One region of the Priestia sp. FW507-14D1A genome, then DNA from elsewhere that is predicted to be linked to it. Evidence: a T-box and tRNA genes for the amino acid it is inferred to sense, from the RefSeq annotation. Region 1 holds a T-box; the other holds one or more tRNA genes.
The links. A T-box is a leader RNA that pairs with one kind of tRNA and senses whether it is charged. The one in region 1 lies ahead of thrS (threonine--tRNA ligase), so its partner is inferred to be a tRNA-Thr.
Positions count from the first base shown of each region.

Region 2: it has a tRNA-Thr gene. The T-box ahead of thrS (threonine--tRNA ligase) is inferred to sense a tRNA for this amino acid. The anticodon was not compared.

Region 1 covers NZ_JBYSWQ010000003.1:24,716-36,790, reverse strand. Annotated here, with positions in the region: gene AC3WJG_RS13720 (hypothetical protein) at 215-379, opposite strand; gene AC3WJG_RS13715 (MMPL family transporter) at 605-3,274, opposite strand; gene AC3WJG_RS13710 (MarR family winged helix-turn-helix transcriptional regulator) at 3,271-3,732, opposite strand; gene AC3WJG_RS13705 (MFS transporter) at 3,989-5,197, shown strand; gene AC3WJG_RS13700 (amino acid permease) at 5,261-6,661, opposite strand; gene AC3WJG_RS13695 (hypothetical protein) at 7,044-7,250, shown strand; gene thrS (threonine--tRNA ligase) at 7,422-8,639, opposite strand; T-box leader at 8,694-8,922, opposite strand; T-box leader at 8,960-9,185, opposite strand; gene AC3WJG_RS13685 (sulfatase family protein) at 9,588-11,330, opposite strand; gene AC3WJG_RS13680 (cell wall hydrolase) at 11,837-12,075, opposite strand, start outside.
Region 2 covers NZ_JBYSWQ010000001.1:608,138-620,212, reverse strand. Annotated here, with positions in the region: gene AC3WJG_RS03680 (cation:dicarboxylate symporter family transporter) at 1-622, opposite strand, end outside; gene AC3WJG_RS03675 (sulfite exporter TauE/SafE family protein) at 857-1,621, opposite strand; gene AC3WJG_RS03670 (ATP-binding protein) at 1,893-3,167, shown strand; gene AC3WJG_RS03665 (hypothetical protein) at 3,305-3,502, shown strand; gene AC3WJG_RS03660 (TetR/AcrR family transcriptional regulator) at 3,510-4,412, opposite strand; gene AC3WJG_RS03655 (DHA2 family efflux MFS transporter permease subunit) at 4,677-6,200, shown strand; gene AC3WJG_RS03650 (Rieske 2Fe-2S domain-containing protein) at 6,235-7,287, opposite strand; tRNA gene AC3WJG_RS03645 (tRNA-Thr) at 7,498-7,570, shown strand; gene AC3WJG_RS03640 (ABC transporter ATP-binding protein) at 7,836-8,786, shown strand; gene AC3WJG_RS03635 (ABC transporter permease/substrate-binding protein) at 8,786-10,309, shown strand; gene AC3WJG_RS03630 (YwaF family protein) at 10,569-11,315, shown strand; gene AC3WJG_RS03625 (NAD(P)H-dependent oxidoreductase) at 11,456-11,974, shown strand; gene AC3WJG_RS03620 (hypothetical protein) at 12,001-12,075, opposite strand, start outside.

The DNA.
Region 1 (12,075 bases):
TTTTATTTAAATTGTTAACTTGAGACATTAAAGTAACTTAATGACTATACTAATCGAATCTAGTTAGACAGAAAATAAATATGTAAAGGTTGCTAACACAAAACATACAAGCAACTGTTCACCTTCAAAAAAATAAAAACCTTCTCTAAAATTAAGAAGGTTTCACATCATAATCTGCATAGAGACTGCCTTTGCCTTATTTCTGAAGATTTTATTACATATCTTCTTTGCCTTGACAGCTTGGACACTCATAAACATGCACAAAATAAAGTCCAATATGGTGGAATCGTTTCCCTAAGCAATCTGGACATGTTTCTGCTTCGCGCATTTGTTCCCGTCGTTTGTCTCGCTGATTAGCTAAGAAATTTACAAATTTCATAAAAAAACCTCCCTCATGTTTTTGACTATAGGTTTCCCTGATGAGAGGTCTTTTATTCGACTGGGCGTGTTTATGGCCACTCCTGAACATTGTTTTTTTGTAGCACAAAAAAAGATAGAAAGAGCAGCCCGATGACGCTCTTTCTATCCTTCAGTTTTATCCTATATACTGTGTCAATAGTACTCTTCCTAAGACATATCTAATTTTCGACCTAGCGTATACAAGTTATTCTTCTACTTTGTACTTTTCTTTTTTTCGAAGAAACGGCCACCAGTTTCCTTCTCCAAGCGTTACGACAATCGCTGGCATAAGAAGCGGAAGAATAACAAGACCATAAAGTAAAAGACCAATAATAACAACCGTTGCTACATGAACAAGTGTTAATACACCCGATGGGATCATAGCCCCAAACGTTCCAGCTAAGATAATAGCAGCAGTAATAATAACCGATCCCATCTTACTCATAGACGTAACCATTCCTTCTGCGACACCGCTTTTTACTTCTTCGTTAAAACGGTCTAACAAGAAAATAGAATAGTCAATTCCAAGGGCAACTAAAATAACAAAACTAAAAAATGGCACGGCCCAGCTGATTCCATCATTACCCATTATGTCCACGAATAGAAGCTCTGAGATTCCCATTGCTGTATAATAGGTAAGCAGCAGTGAAGCAATCATGTATACAGGCATGATCATTGAACGGAATAAAATGGTCAGCACAATAAACAGCCCAATCATCATAATAACCATTGTGCGTGAAAGATCGGTTGTAGATAAATCTTTTAAATCCGCATTTGAGCTCGATACCCCTCCGTACACAATTTCTGTATGCTCAAACGGCGTATCAACGACTTCGCTTGCCACCGCTTTTTCAATATTTTTTACGGTTGAAATGGCTTCTTCAGAATATGGATTTTGATCGAGCACTACACTGAGCTTAACTCCTTTTCCATCTGCAAAAGAATAGTTATCGATGGATTGTTTAAACCCTTTATCTTTCATCACTTCTGCTGGAAGGTAAATACTAGTATCTCTAACTGTTGAGCTGTCACTCATGTTATCAAGCATATCTGTTGCTTTTGTTAAGCCATCTGAGATCTTCGTCAGTCCGTCATTCGCACTTTTAACTCCTTTTGCTAACTGATTGATACTGTCTGATAACGTTCCAACTTGACCTTGCTGAGCTGAAAGATTCTCATTTGCTTGTTGGAGACCGGTTTGAATGGTAGTAAGCTGTTTACTGATTGCAACAAGCTGCGGAACCGCTTGCTGCACAGTTCCTGTTGTAGAGAGCTGAGTGCTGACAAGCTGCAGCTGTTGATTAATTTGAGCTAATCCGTCTGCAGCAGGTGCAAGTGACCCTCCAGATTTCTCTTTAGAAGCAGAACCCGTTTGGTCAGCTATTTGATTTAGCCCTTTTTCAACATCACTTAATCCTTTTTCTACATCTCCGATTCCTTTAACAGCATCTTTGATTCCGTCTGATACGGAGCCTAGCTGTGAATTAACGTATAAATCATCAATCTTTTCTCCGGTAGGCTGTGTGATAGTCATAACAGAATCTACGTGATCCACTTTTTCAATTGCTTTGCTTATATTTCCTAAATAAGGAATAACATCTGCCTTTGTTAACTCTTTATCTCCTTTAATAATAACATTGACAGGAAACGCTTTTCCTTCTCCGAGTGCATCACTGATAGCGTTTAGTCCTTTTATAGATTTATAATCACTGCTTATTTCAGCAGTAGAATCAAACGATACTTTTGAGTCGTACGTTACAATAAAAGGCACGGTAATAATCGCTGTAATGACTAAAAACACGAACGGTCGCGCCACTGCCTTTTTCCCTAAAAAGCCCCACAGCTTATTATCGCTATGAGAAGCCACTTTTTTAGACGGCCAAAATAATTTTTCTCCAAGCGTAACCATAAAAAGTGGAAGCAGAGTAAATAAAATGACTAGCAGTACACCTACCCCCACTGCTACTCCGACAGCCGACTGGAAAATGGCAAACTTGGCAAATCCAATGGCTGCAAACCCAATAAATACAGCAATTCCACTGATAAATAACGTTCTTCCTGCTGTACGATAAGCCGTGATCGTGGCCTCTACTTTATCATGTCCGTTTGCCAATTCTTCACGGAAACGATTAAGTAAAAGGATGCAGTAATCCGTACCAATTCCAAACAAAATAGCTACTAAGAACGTTTGCGTGAACGTTGAGATTGGAAAATCGACATTTTTAACTAAAATCCCTAGTAACGATTGACTGATTAAGTATGTGATTCCCACAATTAAAATAGGAATAAACGGCGTCACGACTGAACGGAAAACGAGTAAAAGCAAACCTAAAATCAAAAAGATAGTAATAAACTCAGTTTTCTTTAACCCTTCTTCTGAACTATGTGCAAAATCCTGATTAATAAGAGATGCACCCGTTACATATGCCGTAGTGTCTTTTGGCACGCTATCATAAATCTGATTTGCTATTTTTTCAACTTTTTCATCCGATCCACTGACAGTAACCGGAACTAAAACGGTTTTTTTGTCTTTAGACATTAATTGATTACGAACATCTTGATCATCTGTTAAAGGCGTTGTGACATCTTTTACACCTTTAATTTTCTCTGTCTTATCAATGATTTTCTGTATTTGTTTCTCACTATCTTTATCTAATGCGTTATCTAACTTGATAACCATGCTGATGGTATTACTGTCTTCTCCAGCATTTTTTAGAATTTGGCTGGCTCTGGATGAAACGGCATCGTCGGGAAGCTGAGACTGTCCTTTTTCACTTGCGAGCTTTGTTAAATTTGGTGACGTTAGCATCAATATAACTGTTAAAGCTAAAATAAAGGCAGCAATCACCCACTTAAATTTTACGATAAATTTCATTCTTTGCTTTCCCCTTTTGTAGTTAACTTTTCTTTTGCCATTGTAAGAATTTCGATAAATGTATCTATTTTTTCTTCTTCTACATCATCAAACAAATTTTCAATGATACTAAAACACGCGGCATTTCCGTCATTTATTACTTTTTCTCCTTCAGCCGTAATCTTAATAAGCTTAGAACGTTTATCGCTCTCTAGTTCATTAGTGTCCCACTCCACAAGCCCTTTTTCGAGCAGCTTTTTGATTCGATTCGAAATAGCACTTTTATGAACACCTTGCAAGACAGCAAGACTGCCAGGTGAAGATGGACCTTTAATCATTAAACTATTTAACAAATCAAACTGCTGCCTAGAGACATGTTCAAAGAGGTTATGGCTGAGCTCTCTATGAATTACTTCTGTTCCTACAAACAGCACTTCTTCAAAAAGTTCTACAGCTTGATATAACTTGCTTTTTGTCACTTCTTTCCCTCCTTTGCTCATTTAGTTTATAGGTATAAACTATTCGACTTTAAAAATAGTTTATAGGACTAAACTTTATTCTGTCAATAAATTTATGTCTGACTGTCTTCATATATGATAAAGATAAATAGAAATCTCGAAAGATACCGCTTACATCAGCTTTTTTGGTTGTCAAAGCCCCCTCACTTAAGTATTATTAGTAATTGACTTCTTTTCAAGGAGATATAAATTTTATACACAGAAAGGGTGATCACACATGAATACAATGCATGCTAATAAGCAGGTCAGTAAGAAAGATTCCTTTCCAATTGCTCTCATCTCATTGACTCTTGGAGCTTTTGCTATTGGAATGACGGAATTTGTTATTATGGGGATACTGCCTAACGTTGCGGAAGACCTTCATGTTAGCATTTCGACTGCTGGACAGCTAATTACAAGCTATGCTTTAGGAGTAGCAATCGGCGCGCCAATTTTAACCATTTTTACTCATCGACTTCCTCAAAAGCTTCTGCTTTGTTTACTTATGCTTTTATTTATTCTCGGAAATGCAATTGCTATTATTGCACCCAGCTATGGAATTTTAATGGGAGCTCGTTTAGTTACGGCATTATGTCACGGTACTTTCTTTGGAGTAGGCGCTGTTATTGCTTCACGGCTCGTAAAACCTCATAAACGTGCAAGTGCTGTCGCAACGATGATGGCAGGTTTAACCATTGCAAATATCATTGGCGTTCCTGTGGGAACATTCATTGGCCAACACTTAGGCTGGAGAGCTTCGTTTGGGGCTATTACGATCATGGGGATTATTGCATTTATCGGTATTATTCTGTTTATCCCAAAGCTTGGTCAAGACAAATTAACGGGTCTAAAACAGCAGTTTGCTGCTTTTACTCAACCAAAACTTCTTGTGATGCTTCTTTTAAGCGCGATAGGATGCGGCAGTTTATTTACTGTATTTACGTACATTACACCGCTTCTTGAAGACGTTACAGGAGTAAGTGAACATAGTGTTACGTGGATACTTGTATTATATGGATGCGGCGTTACGCTCGGAAATGTTGTTGGAGGGAAGCTAGCAGACTGGAAGTTAATGCCTTCGGTTGTAGGTATATTTGCTTTTCTTTGTATTGTGCTGACTATTTTTACGTTTACCGTTAAAAGCCCAACAGCAGCTATTATCACGCTGTTTTTCTGGGGAGCAGCAGCATTTGCTGTAATGCCTGGTATTCAAGTGAAAATTATGAACTTAGCACAGGAAGCACCTGCTTTAGCTTCTACTTCGAATCACTCATTTGCTAACTTAGGAAATGCTTTTGGCGCCTTTTTCGGAGGCGTAATTATTAACCATATGGGACTTACTTCACTTCCTTGGGTTGGCGCCATTTTTATAGGAACGGCTTTTGTTATTAGCACTTGTCTTTTTATTGTGGAAACACGCAAAAAACATAGTGAACAATCGTCCTGACTGTCTAACAACTGAACAAAAAGCAAAAAAAGAGCCTTTCTTGGATGAAAGGCTCTTTTTTTGCTAGCTCGCTTTTTTCATTTCTTTACTTGTTAATCGACTGTGTTTACGAGAATAACCTATATACACAAATATACCAAGCACAATCCATATGCTAAAATACAGCCATGTTGTTTTAGGAAGATTAATCATTAAAAATAAACAAGATAATACAGATAAAATTGGTAAAATCGGGACAAACGGCATTGTAAATCCGCGTTTTAAAGTTGGATGCGTTTTACGTAAGATGATAATGCTGACGCCCACCATGCCGAAAGTTAAAAGAGCACCGATATTTGCTAAATTCGCAAGTTCTTTTAGATCAATAAACCCTGAAATTAACGCTCCGATAATCCCTACTAGCCAAGTGGAAAGAGTCGGAACTCCTGTTTTCTCATTTGTTTTAGCAAATGCTTTTGGCAGCAAGCCGTCGCGGCTCATTGAGAATAAAATGCGTGTTGCTGCATAAATGTAGGCGAAAATAACAGCCATGATTCCAATGACAGCTCCTGCAGCAATAATTCCTGCCACTGCATTTTGTCCTACTGAATGAAGAACATAGGCCATTGCTTCTGGAACGTTCAGTTCCTTATAAGAAACAACCCCTGTCATAACAAGGCATACTGCTACATAAATAATCGTGCAGATCACGAGTGAACTAATAATTCCAATGGGCAAATTACGCTGCGGATTCTTTACTTCTTCTGCTGATGTAGATAAGGCATCAAAACCTAAGAAAGCAAAAAATACGGCCGCACCCCCTGTCACAACACCTTCAATTCCATAAGGCATAAAAGGTGTCCAATTAGACGGTTTTACATAAAAAGCTCCTACAATAATAAAAAGAAGGATAATAAACAATTTAACAAGCACCATAAAGTTGTTCACTTTTTTACTTTCTTTTGTTCCTCTTGAAAGCAGCCATGTAATAAGAAGCGTAATACAAATAGCAGGAAGGTTTACTAGACCTCCATTTGCAGGGATTGTAATCAATTCTTTTGGCAGTGAAAAACCAAATCCTTCTAAAAAGTTGTTAAAATAAGAAGACCAGCCGTTTGCTACTGCTGACATTGTTAACAAGTAGACCGAAAGCAACGTCCAGCCCATTAAGTGTGCTACCACTTCGCCGATGGTTGCATATGTATAGGTGTAAACGCTACCAGATACAGGTATAGTTGAAGCAAATTCTGCATAGCACAGCGCTGCAAAACCGCATACAATAGAAGCCAATATAAAAGAAAAAATAACGGCTGGTCCAGCATCGTTAGCAGCTACTAAGCCTGTTAATACCAAAACCCCCGTTCCGATTACGGCTCCAATACCAAGAAGAGTCAAATCGAATGCTCCTAATGTTTTGACTAGAGATTTGTTTTGACTTTGTTCTAATAATTGCTCGATTGACTTCTTTTTAAATAGTTTTCCCATTGCACTCTCTCCTCTCTGTTGCCACTCATCCATTAAAACTTGAAAATAACTTCTTTTCCCATTGGGCTGCGCGTTTTCACTTCAGATACAGAAGTAATTATATAGAAATAATTACTAACTTGTCTATTAGTATACTAATATCATTATATATATTTCAAGAGTTTTTGTAAGCGATTTCTTAGTATTGCTCTGTTTTGGATTTATAAACTAAATAAAGAGATTATCATTGTGCGTACGTATAATAAGTTTGAATAAAAATAATATTCTAAAAATTTTTTTTAGATATTTTTAGATATTTTTTTACTAACTATCTTCAGATATAAATTCCTGACATAGAGATTATTTACAGAACGATGAATGTTTTATCTTACCGGGTGTTATAATGATGAAAACTGAAGTGTATGAAGGGCGGAGAAAGATGATTAACTTACTTATTGGCTGTATTTTACTAGCATTAGGAGTATACTTTATGTTTAAATTTCTTTTTTACTCTCCTTCTAAAAAGAAGCGAGAGCAGCAAAACATGAACAAACCATCAGGTGAGGATTCAGCTTCATCCCGTACAAACGATTCGAATGGAATAAGATAAATTTTTTTATAAAATACCGGCGTTTGTCTAAGGCAAAAGTTATACTGCTGATATATATTATCTTATACCCTTCTAGTTCAATATTCCCTTCATTTTGGTGTGAGACAAAATGAAGGGAATCACTATCCGACTTAAAAAATCGGATTTTTCTATTTAGTAAGGTAAATAGCTTCAATACACTCTGTTTGAATTCTTTTCTTTATTCAAGTGTACAGCTGCCTCTTCCACACTTACTGTTCCTATATTTTTCTTCCCGTGCTTTCGCATAGCAAGCGATTCATTTTCCACTTCTTTATCTCCTATCACAGCCATATAAGGAACTTTTAGCATTTCTGCTTCTCGAATTTTCAGCCCTGTTTTTTCAATGCGATCATCTACTTCAACACGATACCCTTTTAACTCCAACTCGTGTTTCACTTTATATGCATATTCCACGTGCGGCGGTGCAATAGGCAAAAGCTTAAATTGAACAGGAGCCAGCCAAAGAGGAAATTGACCTTCGTAATGTTCAATCAAGATGGCCATAAATCGTTCAACGGAACCGTATATAGCGCGGTGAATCATTACGGGACGATGCGGTTTATTGTCTTCTCCAATATACATACAGTCAAACTTCTCCGGCATTAAGAAATCAAGCTGAACTGTTCCGCACTGCCAGCTGCGACCTAAGGAATCTAAAATATGAAAATCGATTTTCGGCCCATAAAAAGCTCCGTCTCCTTCATTTACCTGATAGTCTAAGCCTTTTTCACTTAACACAGATTGAAGCGCCTTTTCTGCTTGGTTCCATGTTTCAATATCTCCCATGAATTTTTCAGGTCGTGTGGATAGCTCCACTTTGTAATCGAAGCCAAAATGTGAGTAAAAGTCATGGATAAACGCTAGAATGCGGCTAATTTCAGCTTGGATCTGACTGAGCTTTACGAATAAATGAGCGTCGTCCTGTGTGAATGAACGGACTCTTAGCAAGCCGTTTAAAGACCCAGAAAGCTCGTGACGATGAACTAATCCAAGCTCTGCGTATCGAATCGGAAGTTCTCGGTAGCTTCTTCGCTTGCTGTTAAACAATAAAATGGCTCCCGGACAATTCATCGGTTTAATCGCATAGTTTTGTTTGTCAACATTTGAAAAATATATATTCTCATGATAGTGCTCCCAGTGCCCTGATTGTTCCCAGAGCTCCTGTTTCATCATGATGGGTGTTTTTATTTCTTGATAGCCTGCTTTATAATGCTTTTGTTTCCAGTAATTTTCTAACTCATTTCGAACAATCATTCCGTTAGTTAAGAAAAACGGCATACCAGGAGCTTCTTCCATTGACATAAACAGCTCCAGTTCTTGACCTAACTTTTGATGATTTCGCTTTTCTGCTTCCATTTGTTTTGACATGTTCATTCCTCCAATATGTTTTTATTCAACAAAAAAAACCGCATTCATCCCTAGTAAAGGGACGAATGCGGCCGTGGTACCACCCTAATTTCGTAAAATACTTATACGTATTTTACGCTTAAAAAGATAACGGTTTTACCGGGTGCGGTTTCAGTGTATACACATTCCCCGCCGCAGCTCCAAGGTGGTAAATTCATTTCGTTTTCTAAGGGTTCTCAGCCAGTGACCCTACTCTCTGTAAAGAAAATTCAAAAATGATTCATGTCCTTTTCATTGCTTGTATATTCTTTTTTCTACAAAAAAACCGCACTCATCCCTAGTGAAGGGACGAATGCGGCCGTGGTACCACCCTAATTCCGTAAAATACCCATACGTATTTTACGCTTAAAAAGATAACGGTTTTACCGATTGCAGTTTCAGTTATGCACGTTCCCTGCAATAGCTCTAAGGTGGTAAATTAGATGATTTCTTAAGGGCTCTCAGCCAGTGGCCCTATTCTCTGCGAAGAAAACAGCATCTAATTCGTGTCCTTTTCATTGCCAAATACTGTTTATTAGTTGTTAAAAGCGATTATAGTGTATAAATTTAACAAAAGTCAAGAAGTAATTTTTATTTTTCAAATGGTATAGAATTACTTTATGCTTGAATTTTTGAAAAGTTACTTAAGAATACACGGACTGAAAAAGTTTTTTATTATACTATTAACGACTACATTCCATTCTTATTTTTACCTCTATTTTCACAGCAATAAAGGCGAAAAAGAAAGATGCTATAAGTCCTTATTTGTTTTATCTAAGCAGAATTAATGAAGTGAAACCAATACTACCCCAAACCAGAACAAGTAACCTAACACAAGTATCATCAAGTTTTTAATTTATATACTAAAATATTAAATACACCTTTTTCTGCTCACACAAATATTTAACTTGAATCCATAGAAACTATTTTTTATCTATCTTTAGACAAAAGCTCATTATGCATGCTTCCACTTTGCGGAAAAATCCGTTTTTTCCTAACTTGTTCTTTAAGAATAACATCAAGCTGCCGCTGAATTTTCCTTGTTTCATTTGTCGAAAAATACGGGTGAGCCAGATTTACTGTTTCTAACGGATCCTTGGTCAAATTGTACATTTCAATTTGATCAGGAACACGGGTTGTTTTAAGGGTAGTAAAACTTACAGGGTAATCTTCATATTGCTCTCCGTGAATGAATTCATCTTTTTCGTCAGCTGCTGACCAAAATTGCGGATTATCATGATAGCGAGCGTATTTCCAAATTTCCTTTCCTGCCGCTGACGAAAACTCGACAATGACCGCTTGAATGTGATTAGGCTGAACAACTGACGGGTAGCTTTCTCCTAAAAAATTTGTTTGGTGAAGTCCTTTTGTCGGGTCATCATCCGTCATGAAGAAAATCGGTGTTTGCTCTTGCTCAAGAGACGATTCTCCTCGAAGTATACCTGACAGGTCTCGCCCAACAAATGGATGTACTTCCGTATGACTTTTTTGTAATTGCTTTTGAACAGCGGAAGCATCGATATTAGCTAAACTAAGCATTGTCGGGATCAAGTCAACGTGACTAGTCATCAGGTCTGTACGTTGATAATTGGTAAACAAACATTTGTTGTGAATGAGAAGCGGAACGTGAATAGATTCTTCATACATGTTGTACCATTTTTGATGTAGTCCCCCGTGAGCTCCGAGCAAATCACCGTGATCAGACGTAAAAATAATAATTGTATTTTCATAGAACGAAGATTGTTCCATGGTCCGAAGAATTTTTAAAATTTGTGTATCAACATTTTTTTGCAGCTGATAATACAAGCGCCGGTAGAAGCTAGAATTTGGCGTTGGCTGCAGCGCTTTTGGATAGATGTATTTATAGCTGCTTTGAGCACTAGGCTTTGTTTGTAAAGATTCTCTAATGGTAGGCGGCGGATCGATGTTCGGAATCGTCTCATCAATAGAAAACTGAAACATAGGAAGGTGTTTGGTAATCGCTCCAAACAGCGCAATGTCATGCGGGTTCACAAACGAAGCTACCATGAGCCAAGGCTGCTCAGTCGCTTGATGTTCTAATCGTTGAAAAAGCTCTATGATTTCCTCTGCATATATTTCGTCTCGTCCGCTCACTCCAACGGCCGCAGATGAACCAGAATTGTGCGGGTTTCTCCCTTCCGGTTCTGGACCAATCCACCCTGAAAAACCAAACTTTTCAAGCTTATTAGCGCGTTGATAGAGGCATTCTTTTTCCGGATCCGGTATTCCTGTTTGCATCTGGTAGCTGGAAAAAACATTATGTGTTCCTGGAATTAAGATGTTCTCATCGGAAATGTGCCATTTTCCTTTATAAAAGGTTTGATACCCAGCCTGCTTAAAATAATCTCCCATCGTCGGGACGGTATTAGGCTGCAGCCAAAACATATCAGGATCTTGTGACTTCTTTGCGATACCTTGCGTTTGCGTAACTCCATGCAAGGAAGGATACTGCCCTGTAAACAATGTAGCTCGACTTGGTGAACAAGCTGTAGAGCCGACGTAGTGACGGGTAAATTCCATTCCATGCTGTTTTAAAAATTCATGTGCTTTTAAATGTTTTTTTCGCCACTTTTTTAGTTCTTTACTTTCATATAAGGGTGGAAACCGCTCCTCGTCCACGATAATCAACAAAAAATTAGGCTGTTTCTGCATGTTTACTCCTCCGCATGTTTATCAAATTTTCTGTATTGATAAACTATGTAAAAAGCACTTTTTTTAGAAGAACGGAGTACGGTTCATATCTTTTTATACCCAAACAAAAAAAGACTTGGAGGATTTCTCTAAGTCTTTCATAACTCGTTTCAATACGATATTCCTTATTTCTTGTAAGCTTTTAGCTGCTGATTTCGTTTATAGGTGCCAATGATACTAGGTATACCTACAATTATACTTATCATAAAACTCCACATCATGTAGCGCCAATCCCCTGTAAAAAGCGCTACTCCCATAAAAAAACGAGCTGACCAGCAAGAGCTAACCATGAAGCTATCCAAGCAAACATCATATTCTCTTTCACGTTATCACCTCATATTTTTAATTACAAATAACTTTTTATATTTTACCATAAAATTCTAATTTTAAAGGTTGTTCTACTGTTTATTTTATGTACATAACTAAAAAAGCTAATAGCAGCGCGCAGCTAGCCATTAGCTTTTTTATTATTTTGCAAATACATGATTTCCTATTTTAATTGTTTCTTGTTTTTGGCGCAGCCATTGATCTCCCGTTTTATCAGGATTAAAGAAGAATAATGAACCTTTTCCTTGACCTTGGAAGTTAATTGCTTCTTCTACAGCTTTTTTTGAATCTTTGTCTGCAGGGTTATTAATTTGACCGTTGCTGACCGGACTATACTGACCTTTTTGATAAATAACGCCTTTTACAGTGTCCGGGAATT
Region 2 (12,075 bases), on a different contig from region 1:
CAAGAGCCGTTAATTTCATAATGTATCCCATAATTTTAAACAACACATCATTTACTTTTTCCAATACATTTAAAAGGGTCTCTGCTGTTTTTCCACCTATATGGACAAGCGCGATGCCAAACAAACAAGAAATTAAAAGTACTTGAAGCATGGAGTTGCTTGAAAAAGCACCAACTGCACTGTCTGGAATCATATTAAGAAAAAAATCACCTTCACTCGGAAGTTCGGAGCCGTTAGTCTTCGCGTCTACTTCGCTTGTGCTTAAGCTTGAAGGATCAACATTCATACCGGTGCCGGGATTCATTACGTTTGCTACTAATAGACCGATCAATAGAGCGAATGTTGTGACAATTTCGAAGTAAAGAATGGTTTTTCCGCCGATACGCCCAACTGTTTTAATGTTTCCAACCTTGGCAATTCCAACAACGACTACTCCAAAAATAAGAGGAGCAATCAGCATTTTGATAAGCTTAATAAAACCGTCTCCAATCGGTTTCACAGCATTTCCAAAGCTTGGCCACAGATATCCTACAGCTATTCCAAGTACAATTGCCATCATAATTTGAAAGAAAAGACCTTTATAAAAAGGTTTTTGCTTACTTTTTGCCGCTGCTTGTGTCATGTGTTCTCCCTTCGTCGTACAATTTTTAAAATATCACAATAGATGTAATGTTTTTTTACATTTTAACGTAAGGTTGTTTGGAGTGTCATTGGTCTCTTTGACTAAAATTCAATAAAAATATTAGTTGAAGTGTATAAGAAGGGAAAGGAAGTGGTTTAAAACATTATTATTTTTAATGCAGATCTTTAAAAAAACTAATAAAAAGCACATGCAAAGGCATGTGCTTTTTATTAGTTAAATTAATTTAATTCCGCTAATTAGAATGATGGTTGCCATAATGGCTTGAAGCGGTCTTGAAGGCACTTTCGTTGATAAACGGCTTCCGATTAACACACCTGGAATAGATCCAGTTAATAGGTTAGCAGTCAACATGTAATCCACGCTTCCAAAGCTTGCATTTAAAATACCAGCCACCGTAACGAGAAGAAACGCGTGTGCAATATCAGTTCCAACCAGCTCAGATGTTTTGAGCTTAAATAAGTACAGCATCGCAATCGCAAATAATGAGCCCGAACCAATCGATGTTAGTCCGACAATGAATCCAAAGACTACGCCAATTCCGATTGTTAATCCTTTTTTCTGATTTAAGTCCATTTCCTGAAATCGATTTGGACGAATTAATTTATCGAAAAAGACGCGAAAGATAATTGAAATGGCAACCAGTGTCATGACGTATCCAAGAGCGTGCTTAATAATCGTTTCTTGATGCTCGTGAAAAGATGGAAATGCATGAAGTGTGACAATAGCCAGCACAGCGCTCGGAATACTTCCGAAGGCTAAATATTTTGCTAATTTAAAGTTAATGGTTCGCTGTTTGTAGTGCTGAGCGACTCCGAATAATTTTGTGATAGAATTGTAGACAAGATCTGTTCCTACGGCAATGGAAGGGTTAATGCCGAGAACAATCAGTAAAGGTGTTAATAAAGCGGCACCTCCAACCCCCGTTAAGCCTACAAGGGTTCCAACGAATAATCCCATTAAGGTAATTGATAGTTCCATATTTCGTCCTCCTACTCTCAAAACCAAGTACATTGATCTGATTATAGAGCATTGTAGCTCATATGTAAATAAAATTCTGAATATTTTTAGTGAAGTTGAAAAGGTTTTCTTAGCCTTCACTATTTTAGGGAACGGACGATAAAGTGATAGGAAGTTGTAAAAAAGTAAATAGAATACGTTTATTTATCTATGATTACGCTCTAATTTGTGTTACAAATGTAAATGCAATAAAAGAGTTTATTTTTATCTCATTTGAAAGACCGGTGAATGCATGAGTTTTGTCACGAAAGATTTGTTAATTAATTTTTTATTTATTTTATTGGCGCTGTTTTTAGTACAGATGTTTTATTTAATCAAGTATGCTAAAAAAATTCATTGGTGGAAAGATCGTTATATCGCGGTATTTCCGATTTTAGCTATTACCTTCTGCCTTTTGTTTCCGGTTAACGGAGCTTATGTCCCGGATGACTATCGAATGGATCTTCGAAGAATTCCTTATATTTTAGGAACGTTATATGGAGGCTGGCCGCTAGGAAGCTTGCTTTTTGTCTTTATTTTACTGCTGCGCTTGCTAATTGGCGGGTATGATGTAGGGTTTTTATCAACATTAATTGCTCTTCCGATTTTATCCATTCCTTTATTTTTCCTAACAAAATACTTTTTACATTTCTCATTAAAAAATAGAATTATCGTGAGCACCTGTCTTAGTATAATCGGTTCTTTATTAGCTATGCTTGTATCTATTTTTGTCTTGCACGTCACAAGCATTCCTATTAGCGTGTGGGTTCAATTCGCGATTTTAGATGTAGCAGGCATGTTTGTAATTACCATACTGTGGGAAGCGATACGGGCAAATTTACTAGTGCTGCAGCGCCTGATGAAAGCAGAGAAACTAGAAATTGTCAGTCATTTAGCTGCCAGCATCTCTCATGAAGTACGAAATCCTCTAACGGCAAGCAGAGGATTTATGCAAATGCTGCAAGAAGATGAAAAAGAACCTGCTAAAAAACGCTACATTTCCATTGCGATTAATGAACTAGACCGCGCAAAAGAAATCATTGATGATTACTTGCTGTTTGCCAATTCTGCACCAGAACGAAATGAAAAAATGAATATTTCAGAAGAGATTCATCACGTCACCCATATTATGACTCCTCTTGCTAATATGAATGGAGTCGCGATTGATTTTACATTTGATGAAGAAGTGAAGTGCTTCGTAATGGGAGAAAGAAGAAAGCTTCAGCAGTGTTTAATCAATTTATTTAAAAATAGTATTGAAGCGATGCAAGACGGAGGCACGTTAACTATTAAAGTAGGAAAAGAAGGCGGAGCTGTTATTGTGGATATTATTGATACGGGCTGCGGCATGACGCAAGAACAAATCAACCGGCTAGGTGAACCGTATTTTACAACAAAAGAAAAAGGTACGGGACTTGGAACGATGGTATCTTTCAGCATTATTCATTATATGAAGGGAAAAGTGAGTGTGTCTAGCGTAAAAGGAAAAGAAACGTGCTTTTCACTTGAGTTTCCACTTTGTGAATAAAAAGGTCGGGACAAAAGTTATTTAGTTGAAGGAAGATCCGAATGCGTTTGATTCTTGAGGGAGAATCAAACGCATTCGGATTTTTTCATTGGCAGGGTAAATGTAGGTTTCATCTATTTAGTCGCTTCTAGCGGTTGATGGGAGGGCAAGGCGAAGACTCTTGCAGGAAAAGCGGCACAGGTGAGAGCCCACAGGAGCGTACGCGACGAGGAGGCTTACCGGCCGCCCGCAGAAAGCGAAGTCTTGCACGGAAATTAACTGCGATTTCTCAAGCGATTCAGCTCATGTATCCCATTTATTCGACTTTAAATTGGAATGATTTAGTTACGTCTTAACCTCTTTTTAATGAAGTTCACTCACATACTGATCAATCATCGTCTGTAAATCCTCTAGCGTTGTCTTACTTTCGTCGACAGACAGCTGCTTTAACGATTGAAGGGCACTATCAACAACAAACTTGCGGGGATTTGATTGTTTAAACAGCTCTTCTTCAATAAAACTAATAAGCTCTGTGCATTTTTGACGTTCGAATTCATCCGTAAATTGTTTGTGAACCTGTTTTTTTAAATCGATAAGTGCTGCGGAAATGTCCTGTTCTATTTGATTTTTAGTATTGGGGCAAGATGGAAGCCATTCTTTAATCGTTTGCGGATCGAGCAAAATGTCTCTTGAATTTGCTACTTCGTCTACAAGAGGAAGCAGGCGCTTGACACTGTAGCTTATGATCTCATGTGGGTCAGTATTTGTGCCGTTAACCATAAAATTATAGTGAAAGTTGCGATGAAGCATGCCAAGAAACATAATTGCACAATCTAGCAGGTACGGTTTCTTTTCTTGTCCAAATAAATCAATGAACCGCTTGTAAAACCAGTTTACTTCAACAAACTGGGTTCTTTTTATGTATGCTTTTAAATCGGGATCATTGGAAACAAATACTTCTTCAAGTAATGTGAAAAATTTATGTTTATGATGGTTTTTCATCTGTGCATCAATCTGTTTAACAAATACATCTACATCGGTCAGGCTTTTACCAACCAGCAGCTGATTCCGCTCTTGTTCAATTGTTGTATGAAGCCAGGTAAAAACAGCGATTAATAATTCATTTTTTGAAGAAAAATAGTTGTAGAATGTTCCTTTCGAAATGCCGCTATAATCAATGATGTCTTGAATAGATGTAGCTTGAAATCCTTTTTCAACGAAGAGATGGTGTGCATTTTTTACAACTTGCTCTTTTCGGTTATTCATTATTATCACCTGAATGTAAAATTAGACTCATGGTCCAACTTTATGATACATGATTTAAAACGTTTACACAAATGTTCTTTTCAAAAAATGGACGATATCACGACAATATATTGATATAAAAGGATTATAGAACTGAAAAAGTCGATAAAATAAAGGACATGAACGCAAGATTTTTCGCTTGCATAAATTGAACTCACAGTATAATATACTCTATGTAGAACATATGTCTAAAAAAATGAACTTATAGTATAAGGAGGTACAATAATGAGTCAATCGATAAATCAAATGGAAAAGCCGCCTTATGGCATAATTGCTATTTTGTTAATTGGCGCTTTTATCTCATTGTTGAATGAAACGTTATTAAATGTGGCGCTTCCGTCTATTATGAAAGACTTAGATGTGACAACGTCAACTGTCCAGTGGCTTTCTACTGGTTATATGTTAGTGAATGGTATTATGATTCCAACTACCGCTTTTTTAATTCAGCGCTATTCTGTCAGAGGCTTATTTTTAACGGCGATGACTTTATTTACAGCAGGAACAATACTTGCCGGTGCTTCGCCCGTATTTTCGGTCTTGTTAACCGCTCGTATTATCCAAGCATCAGGCGCAGCCATTATGATGCCGCTTTTAATGAACGTATTGCTCACAAGTTTTCCGTTAGAAAAACGCGGAGCTGCGATGGGGATTTTCGGTTTAGTTATGATTTTTGCTCCGGCAATTGGCCCTACCTTATCAGGGTGGCTAATTGAACACTATGAATGGAGAATGCTGTTCCACCTTGTTACGCCAATCGCTGCAATTGTATTAATAGGGGCTTTCTTTCTATTAAAAGACAAAAAAGAAAAAGTGGAAATCAATTTGGATTTTTTATCTCTTTTGTTATCTACAATTGGATTTGGAGGACTTCTATACGGATTTAGCTCAGCAGGGGATAAAGGCTGGGATTCTGTGGAAGTGTACGGCACGATTATCGTAGGAGCTGTGGCTCTGATTTTATTTATTACGCGTCAGTTCAAGCTTAAAACACCTATGCTTGAATTCCGCATTTTTAAATATCCAATGTTTGCTTTATCATCAACGATTTCAATGGTGATCACAATGGCATTATTCTCAGCCATGCTGCTAATGCCAATTTATGTTCAAACGGTACGAGGCATTTCTCCGCTTCATTCAGGATTACTAATGCTTCCAGGTGCGCTGCTAATGGGCGTGATGTCACCGATAACCGGGAAATTATTTGATAAATTCGGAGCGCGTGCACTAGCTGTAACGGGTCTAACGATTACAGCCGTTACGACGTATTTCTTCAGTAACTTAGAGCTTGATACGACGTATACAACGCTTATTACGCTTTACACGCTTCGCATGTTCGGAATGTCTATGGTGATGATGCCGGTTATGACAAACGGATTAAATCAGCTGCCGCAGCGCTTTAATCCTCATGGTACTGCGATGAATAACACGCTTCAACAAGTATCGGGAGCTATTGGTTCGGCTCTTTTAGTAACGGTGATGTCAAACCGTACAGCTACGCATGCAAAAGAGCTCGCTCAAGATGCAATGAGCGGAGCGGGAGCAGCGAATGCAACCGCAGCCGGGGCAGCTCAAATGAAAGAACAGATTGGGATGCAGGCAATGGTACAAGGGATTAACGATGCGTTTGCCGTCTCAGTAGTACTAGTGGTGGTTGCCTTAATTCTTTCATTGTTTATGAAACGCGCAATGCCGGCAAGTGAAGATGAAGTGGTAAAGGAAAAAGCAGGACGCGAGCAGTTTGCTAAATGAAAAAGAAATCCCCGCTGAGACAGCGGGGATTTCTTTAGCTTGTATATCTAAAGCTTAAGCCCATTTTCTTTAATAATTTCCGGTAGCCGATGGACGTTTGATCAGCCATAATATGCGCTTCCATCTGCAGGTCTAAAGGCAAGTCCTCAGGTTTTTGGTTTTCAACCATTTCACGGTCTTCGTCAAAGACCCGAAGGTTAAAGTCATACACACCTTCAACGGGAGAATCTTTGTCAAAGTTTCGAGCGATTGGTGCGAATAAACGTGTTTCGCGGGCTGAAATAGGAGAGACTGCATTCATAATCCACAGCTCTGCGCCTTCTGGGAAGTATACTTTTAGCGTAGCTGTAAACGGCGGATAAACATCAAAGACGCGAAGCCATTTAAAATCAGGTGGATTTAAATGCTGCTGTTCTTTGGAATAATTGCTCACGGTGCTTGTATATTCTACATGAAGCCCATAATCTGTATCGCTTACTTTATATTTAGGCACAAAGGCGTTGTTTCGATCACCAAATGTGTCCGTGTGAACCCAGGCAAAATGAGCTACGTCTAAAAAGCCTTCCATTTGACGACCGGCCGAACCCATGATATCAAAGCTCGGACAAACAATCTGCTGAAAATCAGGATCCTCCCACGCATCGAAGTAAGGCAGGTTATCTTGTTCTCCTGTCAGGGAAGTCCACACTAATCCAAATCGTTCAATAACTGGATAGACGGCCATACACAAGCGGGGAGAAATGTTGGCATCAGGGTGAGCTGGAATCGACGTGCATGCGCCGTCCGTTGCATAGCGGAAGCCGTGGTAAGGACAGACAATTTCATCATCTTCCACCCAGCCCATGCTAAGCGGGGTGCCTCGGTGAACGCATAAATCACGAGCTGCTACTACTTTGCGTGTGGTACGGTATAGAACTAGATTTACATCTAGCAGTTTTACGGACGTTGGTTTCTCTGTTACATCACTGCAGCGTGCGACGGGGTACCAATACTTAGCGAGCGTCGTCCAATCTTCCAGGCTGAACGTGCAGTCTCTTGGGTAGGGAGTTGCCGTTTTTGATTTTGTCATGGTTGGTTGTTGTTCCATCTATTTTCTTCCCTTCTTTTGTAAGCTCTTTTACTAAGGGTAATATAAAAAAAGAAAATTCACACAATTTATGTAAGGAGTTCTAACATAAAATATGGAACTTTGTAGAAAGTGAGAATTTCAGAAGACGCAAATTAGAGAATATATCAATAAAAAAAATTAAAAAAGCGCTTCCTAAATGAATTTAAACGTGATATAATTTTCCAAGACGCTGGTGTAGCTCAGTAGGTAGAGCACTTGCATGGTAAGCAAGAGGTCGCAGGTTCGATCCCTGTCGCTAGCATACTAAAAAACCTTCTTTCTTGTTGAAAGAAGGTTTTTTTATTTGTGTCGGCTTTAAAATTATTCTCCAAATTATTCTTTCCTGCCTTGTGAAAACTTTAACAGTTTGATAGCCTTACTAGGAGGCTGTGAGAAAATATGTGTATCTTTCCCACTATGTCTTATGAATCATATTTAGAAATATTCTTAAAAGAATGTTTATTGCCTCTAAGTATTGGGTACACGAAACTAGGGCTTAAATTTCAACAGGGAGTGTGAACGATAATTTGATTACGTTTAAGAATGTGTCAAAGCAATATCCAGACGGTACGACCGCCGTGAAAAATATTAATCTAGAAATTAAAGAAGGAGAGTTTTTCGTTTTAATTGGTCCGAGTGGATGTGGGAAAACAACCACCTTAAAAATGATTAACCGTCTCCATGATATTACCGAAGGAGAACTATACATAAAAGATAAGCTCGTATCGGACCACAACATACATGAGCTGCGCTGGAACATTGGCTATGTCCTGCAGCAGATTGCTCTTTTTCCTCATATGACCATTGCTGAAAATATAGCCATTGTACCCGAGATGAAGCATTGGAAGAAAAACAAAATCAAAACGCGTATTGATGAACTGCTTACCTTGGTAGGACTAGACCCGAAGCAGTATCGAAACCGAAAGCCGTCTGAGCTCTCAGGTGGCCAGCAGCAACGTGTAGGTGTAGCACGTGCCCTCGCAGCTGATCCCCCCGTTATTTTAATGGACGAACCCTTTAGTGCCCTCGATCCGTTAAGCCGCGAACAGCTTCAGCAAGATGTTATTAGCTTAAAAGAAAAAATCAAAAAAACATTTGTGTTTGTTACGCACGATATGAGCGAAGCCATGACGCTTGGAGATCGTATCTGCCTAATGAAAGATGGGGAAATTGTTCAAGTTGGAACCCCTGAGGAATTCATTCAAAAGCCTAAAAATGAATTTGTAAAAACATTTATTGGGAATCAAGGAAATACTTTATTTGAGACATTGGATATGTTTGTCAAAGAAAGTGAACAGCCAGACGTAGAACCTACTGAAGAGCTAGCTTCAACCGCTACTGTTCAGCAGGCAATGGACGCCCTTTACGACCATGAAGCAATAGCCGTGAAAAAAGGGAGCAAACGTATTGGCGTTGTAACGCGCAAAACTCTATTAGCGTTTCTTTCTGATAAAACGAAAGAAGGAGGAACGCTGTAATGAATGCACTAAGCACATTATTAGATCAACGAGGAGATGCACTGTTTCAAGCTCTTCTTGAACACATTCAAATTTCAGTACTGGCTCTTGTTATCGCCGTATTAATTTCAGTGCCGCTCGGACTGTACTTAACGAGGCATGACCGCATTGCTGAACCGATCATTGGTGTAACAGCCGTACTGCAAACCATTCCTTCACTCGCTTTATTAGGATTACTGATTCCTCTTGTCGGAATTGGAACCTTTCCCGCGGTTATTGCACTGTTTTTATATTCGCTTCTTCCTATTGTACGAAATACATATACCGGAATTAAAGAAGTGGACCCATCTTTAATTGAAGCATCCAAAGCCATGGGGATGAACTCATGGAGACGATTAATTAAAGTAGAACTTCCTCTAGCGCTTCCTGTCATTATGGCCGGAATTCGCACAGCGATGGTACTCATTATTGGTACAGCAACAATCGTGGCTCTTATCGGAGCGGGCGGACTCGGAAGCTTAATTTTGCTTGGTATTGACCGAAGCGATAATAGTTTGATTTTATTAGGAGCCATTCCAGCAGCATTATTAGCGCTTATTTTTGATGGAATTCTGCGAACGATTGAACACTCAGCTAAAAAAGGGTCCAAAAAACGCTCGTTTATTATGATCCTCGTATTAATACTCATTCTTGTTTCTCCGTTTGCAGCGATGAGCGCAACAAAACCAGACCTTGTTATCGGAGGGAAAATTGGTGCAGAACAAGATATTTTAATTAATATGTACAAAGAATTAATTGAAGATCAAACCGATATGAAAGTAAATCTTCGTTCGTCGCTTGGGAAAACGGTATTTGTATTTGAGGCTCTGCGTAACAAGGAAATTGATTTGTACCCTGAATATACGGGTACAGCCATTGTGACGCATCTAAAGGAACAGCCGGACAGCAAAGATGAAACAGAGGTGTACAAGCAGGCAAAAGAAGGATTTCAAAAGAAATTCGGCCTTGTCTATTTAGATCCAATGAAGTTTAATAATACGTACACATTGACCGTGACAAAAGAATTTGCCAAAGAAAACAATCTAACGACTGTTTCAGATTTGGCAAATGCAACAGATAAAGTAAAAGCAGGATTTACGCTTGAGTTTAAAGATCGTGAAGACGGCTATGTAGGCATTCAAAAAGAATATGGTCTTACCTTCCCGAATATTAAAACGATGGAGCCGAAGCTTCGCTATCGCGCTGTAGAAAAAGGCGATATTAACATGCTTGATGCTTACGCAACGGACCCTGAAATCAAACAGTTTGGTTTAAAAGTCTTAAAAGACGATCAGCAGTTCTTCCCTCCGTATCAAGGAGCGCCTGTGCTTCGTGAAGATACGCTAAAAGAGCACCCTGAACTGAAAAAAATCTTAAATCAACTGGGCGGTAAAATCAGTGATGACGAAATGCGTGAAATGAACTATCAAGTAAATGCGAAAGGAAAAACGGCTGAAGAAGTTGCTCATCAATTCTTAGTGAAAAAAGGATTAATTAAAGAGTGAAAACGAAGAAAAAAGCTAGGACAACAGTATGTTAGTTGAAAGAAGATCCGAATGATGAATCGTTCGGATCTTTTTAGTTTAGTTGTTTGTAGCAGTTGATTCATATTCGATCATTTACACCATTGGTCCATCTTTAGATTGACGTGATTTCGTTATGTCTCAATCTCTTTTTAATGCGAGAGAAGCATTAATGAAAATGAGGTCTTATGAACAAGCTAAAGGTACCAAATTTGTTTTCTGATGGAAGGAAGGTGCTTTTATGAATTCATTTTTTAGGTGTCATCCTGTACAACATTCCTTTCAGCTTTTTTCAGTTGAACACCTTGTAACTTTAGCTATTATCGTGATCATAGGAGCATTTATTTTTTTGTGTCGAAAGCAGCTGCGAAAAAAGAGGTTTGTGTTTATTTTGCTTTCACTTATTCTAATTGCTTCAGAAACATCCTACCAGGCTTGGGAAATCGGATGTCATCGGTGGTCTGCTGAAACTTCCTTGCCTCTTCAGCTCAGTGATATAGTCGTGCTGCTGGCTGCTGTTATGCTGATAACCAAAAGCAGGTTTCTTTTTTATTTTGTGTACTTCGCCGGAATCAGCAGCTCTGTTCAAGCGATGATTACCCCAGACCTTGGCGGCTATGCGTATGCCCAGTTTTGCTATGTGCAGTTTTATGTATCGCATGGCGGTGTGGTACTTGCTTGCTGTATGCTAATTGCTGTCTGCAAATATGAGCCAACGTTTCGTTCTTTATGGGTAAGCGTAGTAGTTGTTAATCTGTACGGAGGTTTTATCTATGTCATGAATCGTTTACTCGGGGCGAATTATTTATACATGATGAAAAAGCCAGAGCACGCTTCCTTGCTGGATGTTCTTGGACCTCATCCTTGGTATTTAGTATGGATTGAAGGAATTATGATTCTTAGCTTTCTTGTCCTTTATCTGCCGTTTTGGGTACATAAAAAAATTAAAGGTGATAAAAGCAAAGTCAATTTTGTTGAAGCAAAATGATAATACTGGTAGTTTATAAGTGTAAACTAACTCGGATTTCCTGAAGTAAAAGGAAAGAATGACTGAATGAGCCGTGAGAGGCAAGCGTAAAAAATAGAAAAGAACAAAGCAAGCACAGACATCAGAAGGAGAGTATCAAAATGAAAACACTGGTTATTTTAGCGCATCCAAACTTAGCATCTTCTCGCATTAATAAAGCGTGGGCAGAGCGAGTAAAAAAAGAAGAGAATGTGTACGTTCATGATTTATACGCAAACTATCCCGATTTTAAAATTGATGTAGAAAAAGAGCAGGAGTTAGCTGTTCAATTCGATCGTATTGTTTTTCAATTTCCATTTTACTGGTACAGCTCACCAGCACTCTTAAAAGAGTGGCAAGATGTTGTCTTAACATACGGATGGGCTTATGGAAGCAAAGGTACTAAACTTCAGGGAAAAGAGTTTGTCGTAGCTACTTCGACAGGAGGACCTGCGGAAGCTTATCAAGAAGGGGGATACAACCGCTACCCAATGAATCATCTGCTTCTTCCGTTTCAAGCTACGGCAAATTTAACAGGTATGAAGTTCCAAACACCATTTCTATTTCAAGGAGCAGGCGGTGAGCTGAGCGAAAAAGTCATTCAAGATAGTGCTGAAAGCTACGCTCAATTACTAAGGTAATAAAAAAAGCCGCGTTAACGCGGCTTTTAATTTACATTTGTTCGTGAAAAAGAAGTAAGCAGCTTTTGAGGAGCGATATCTAATCCTTCAATTAGTAATCC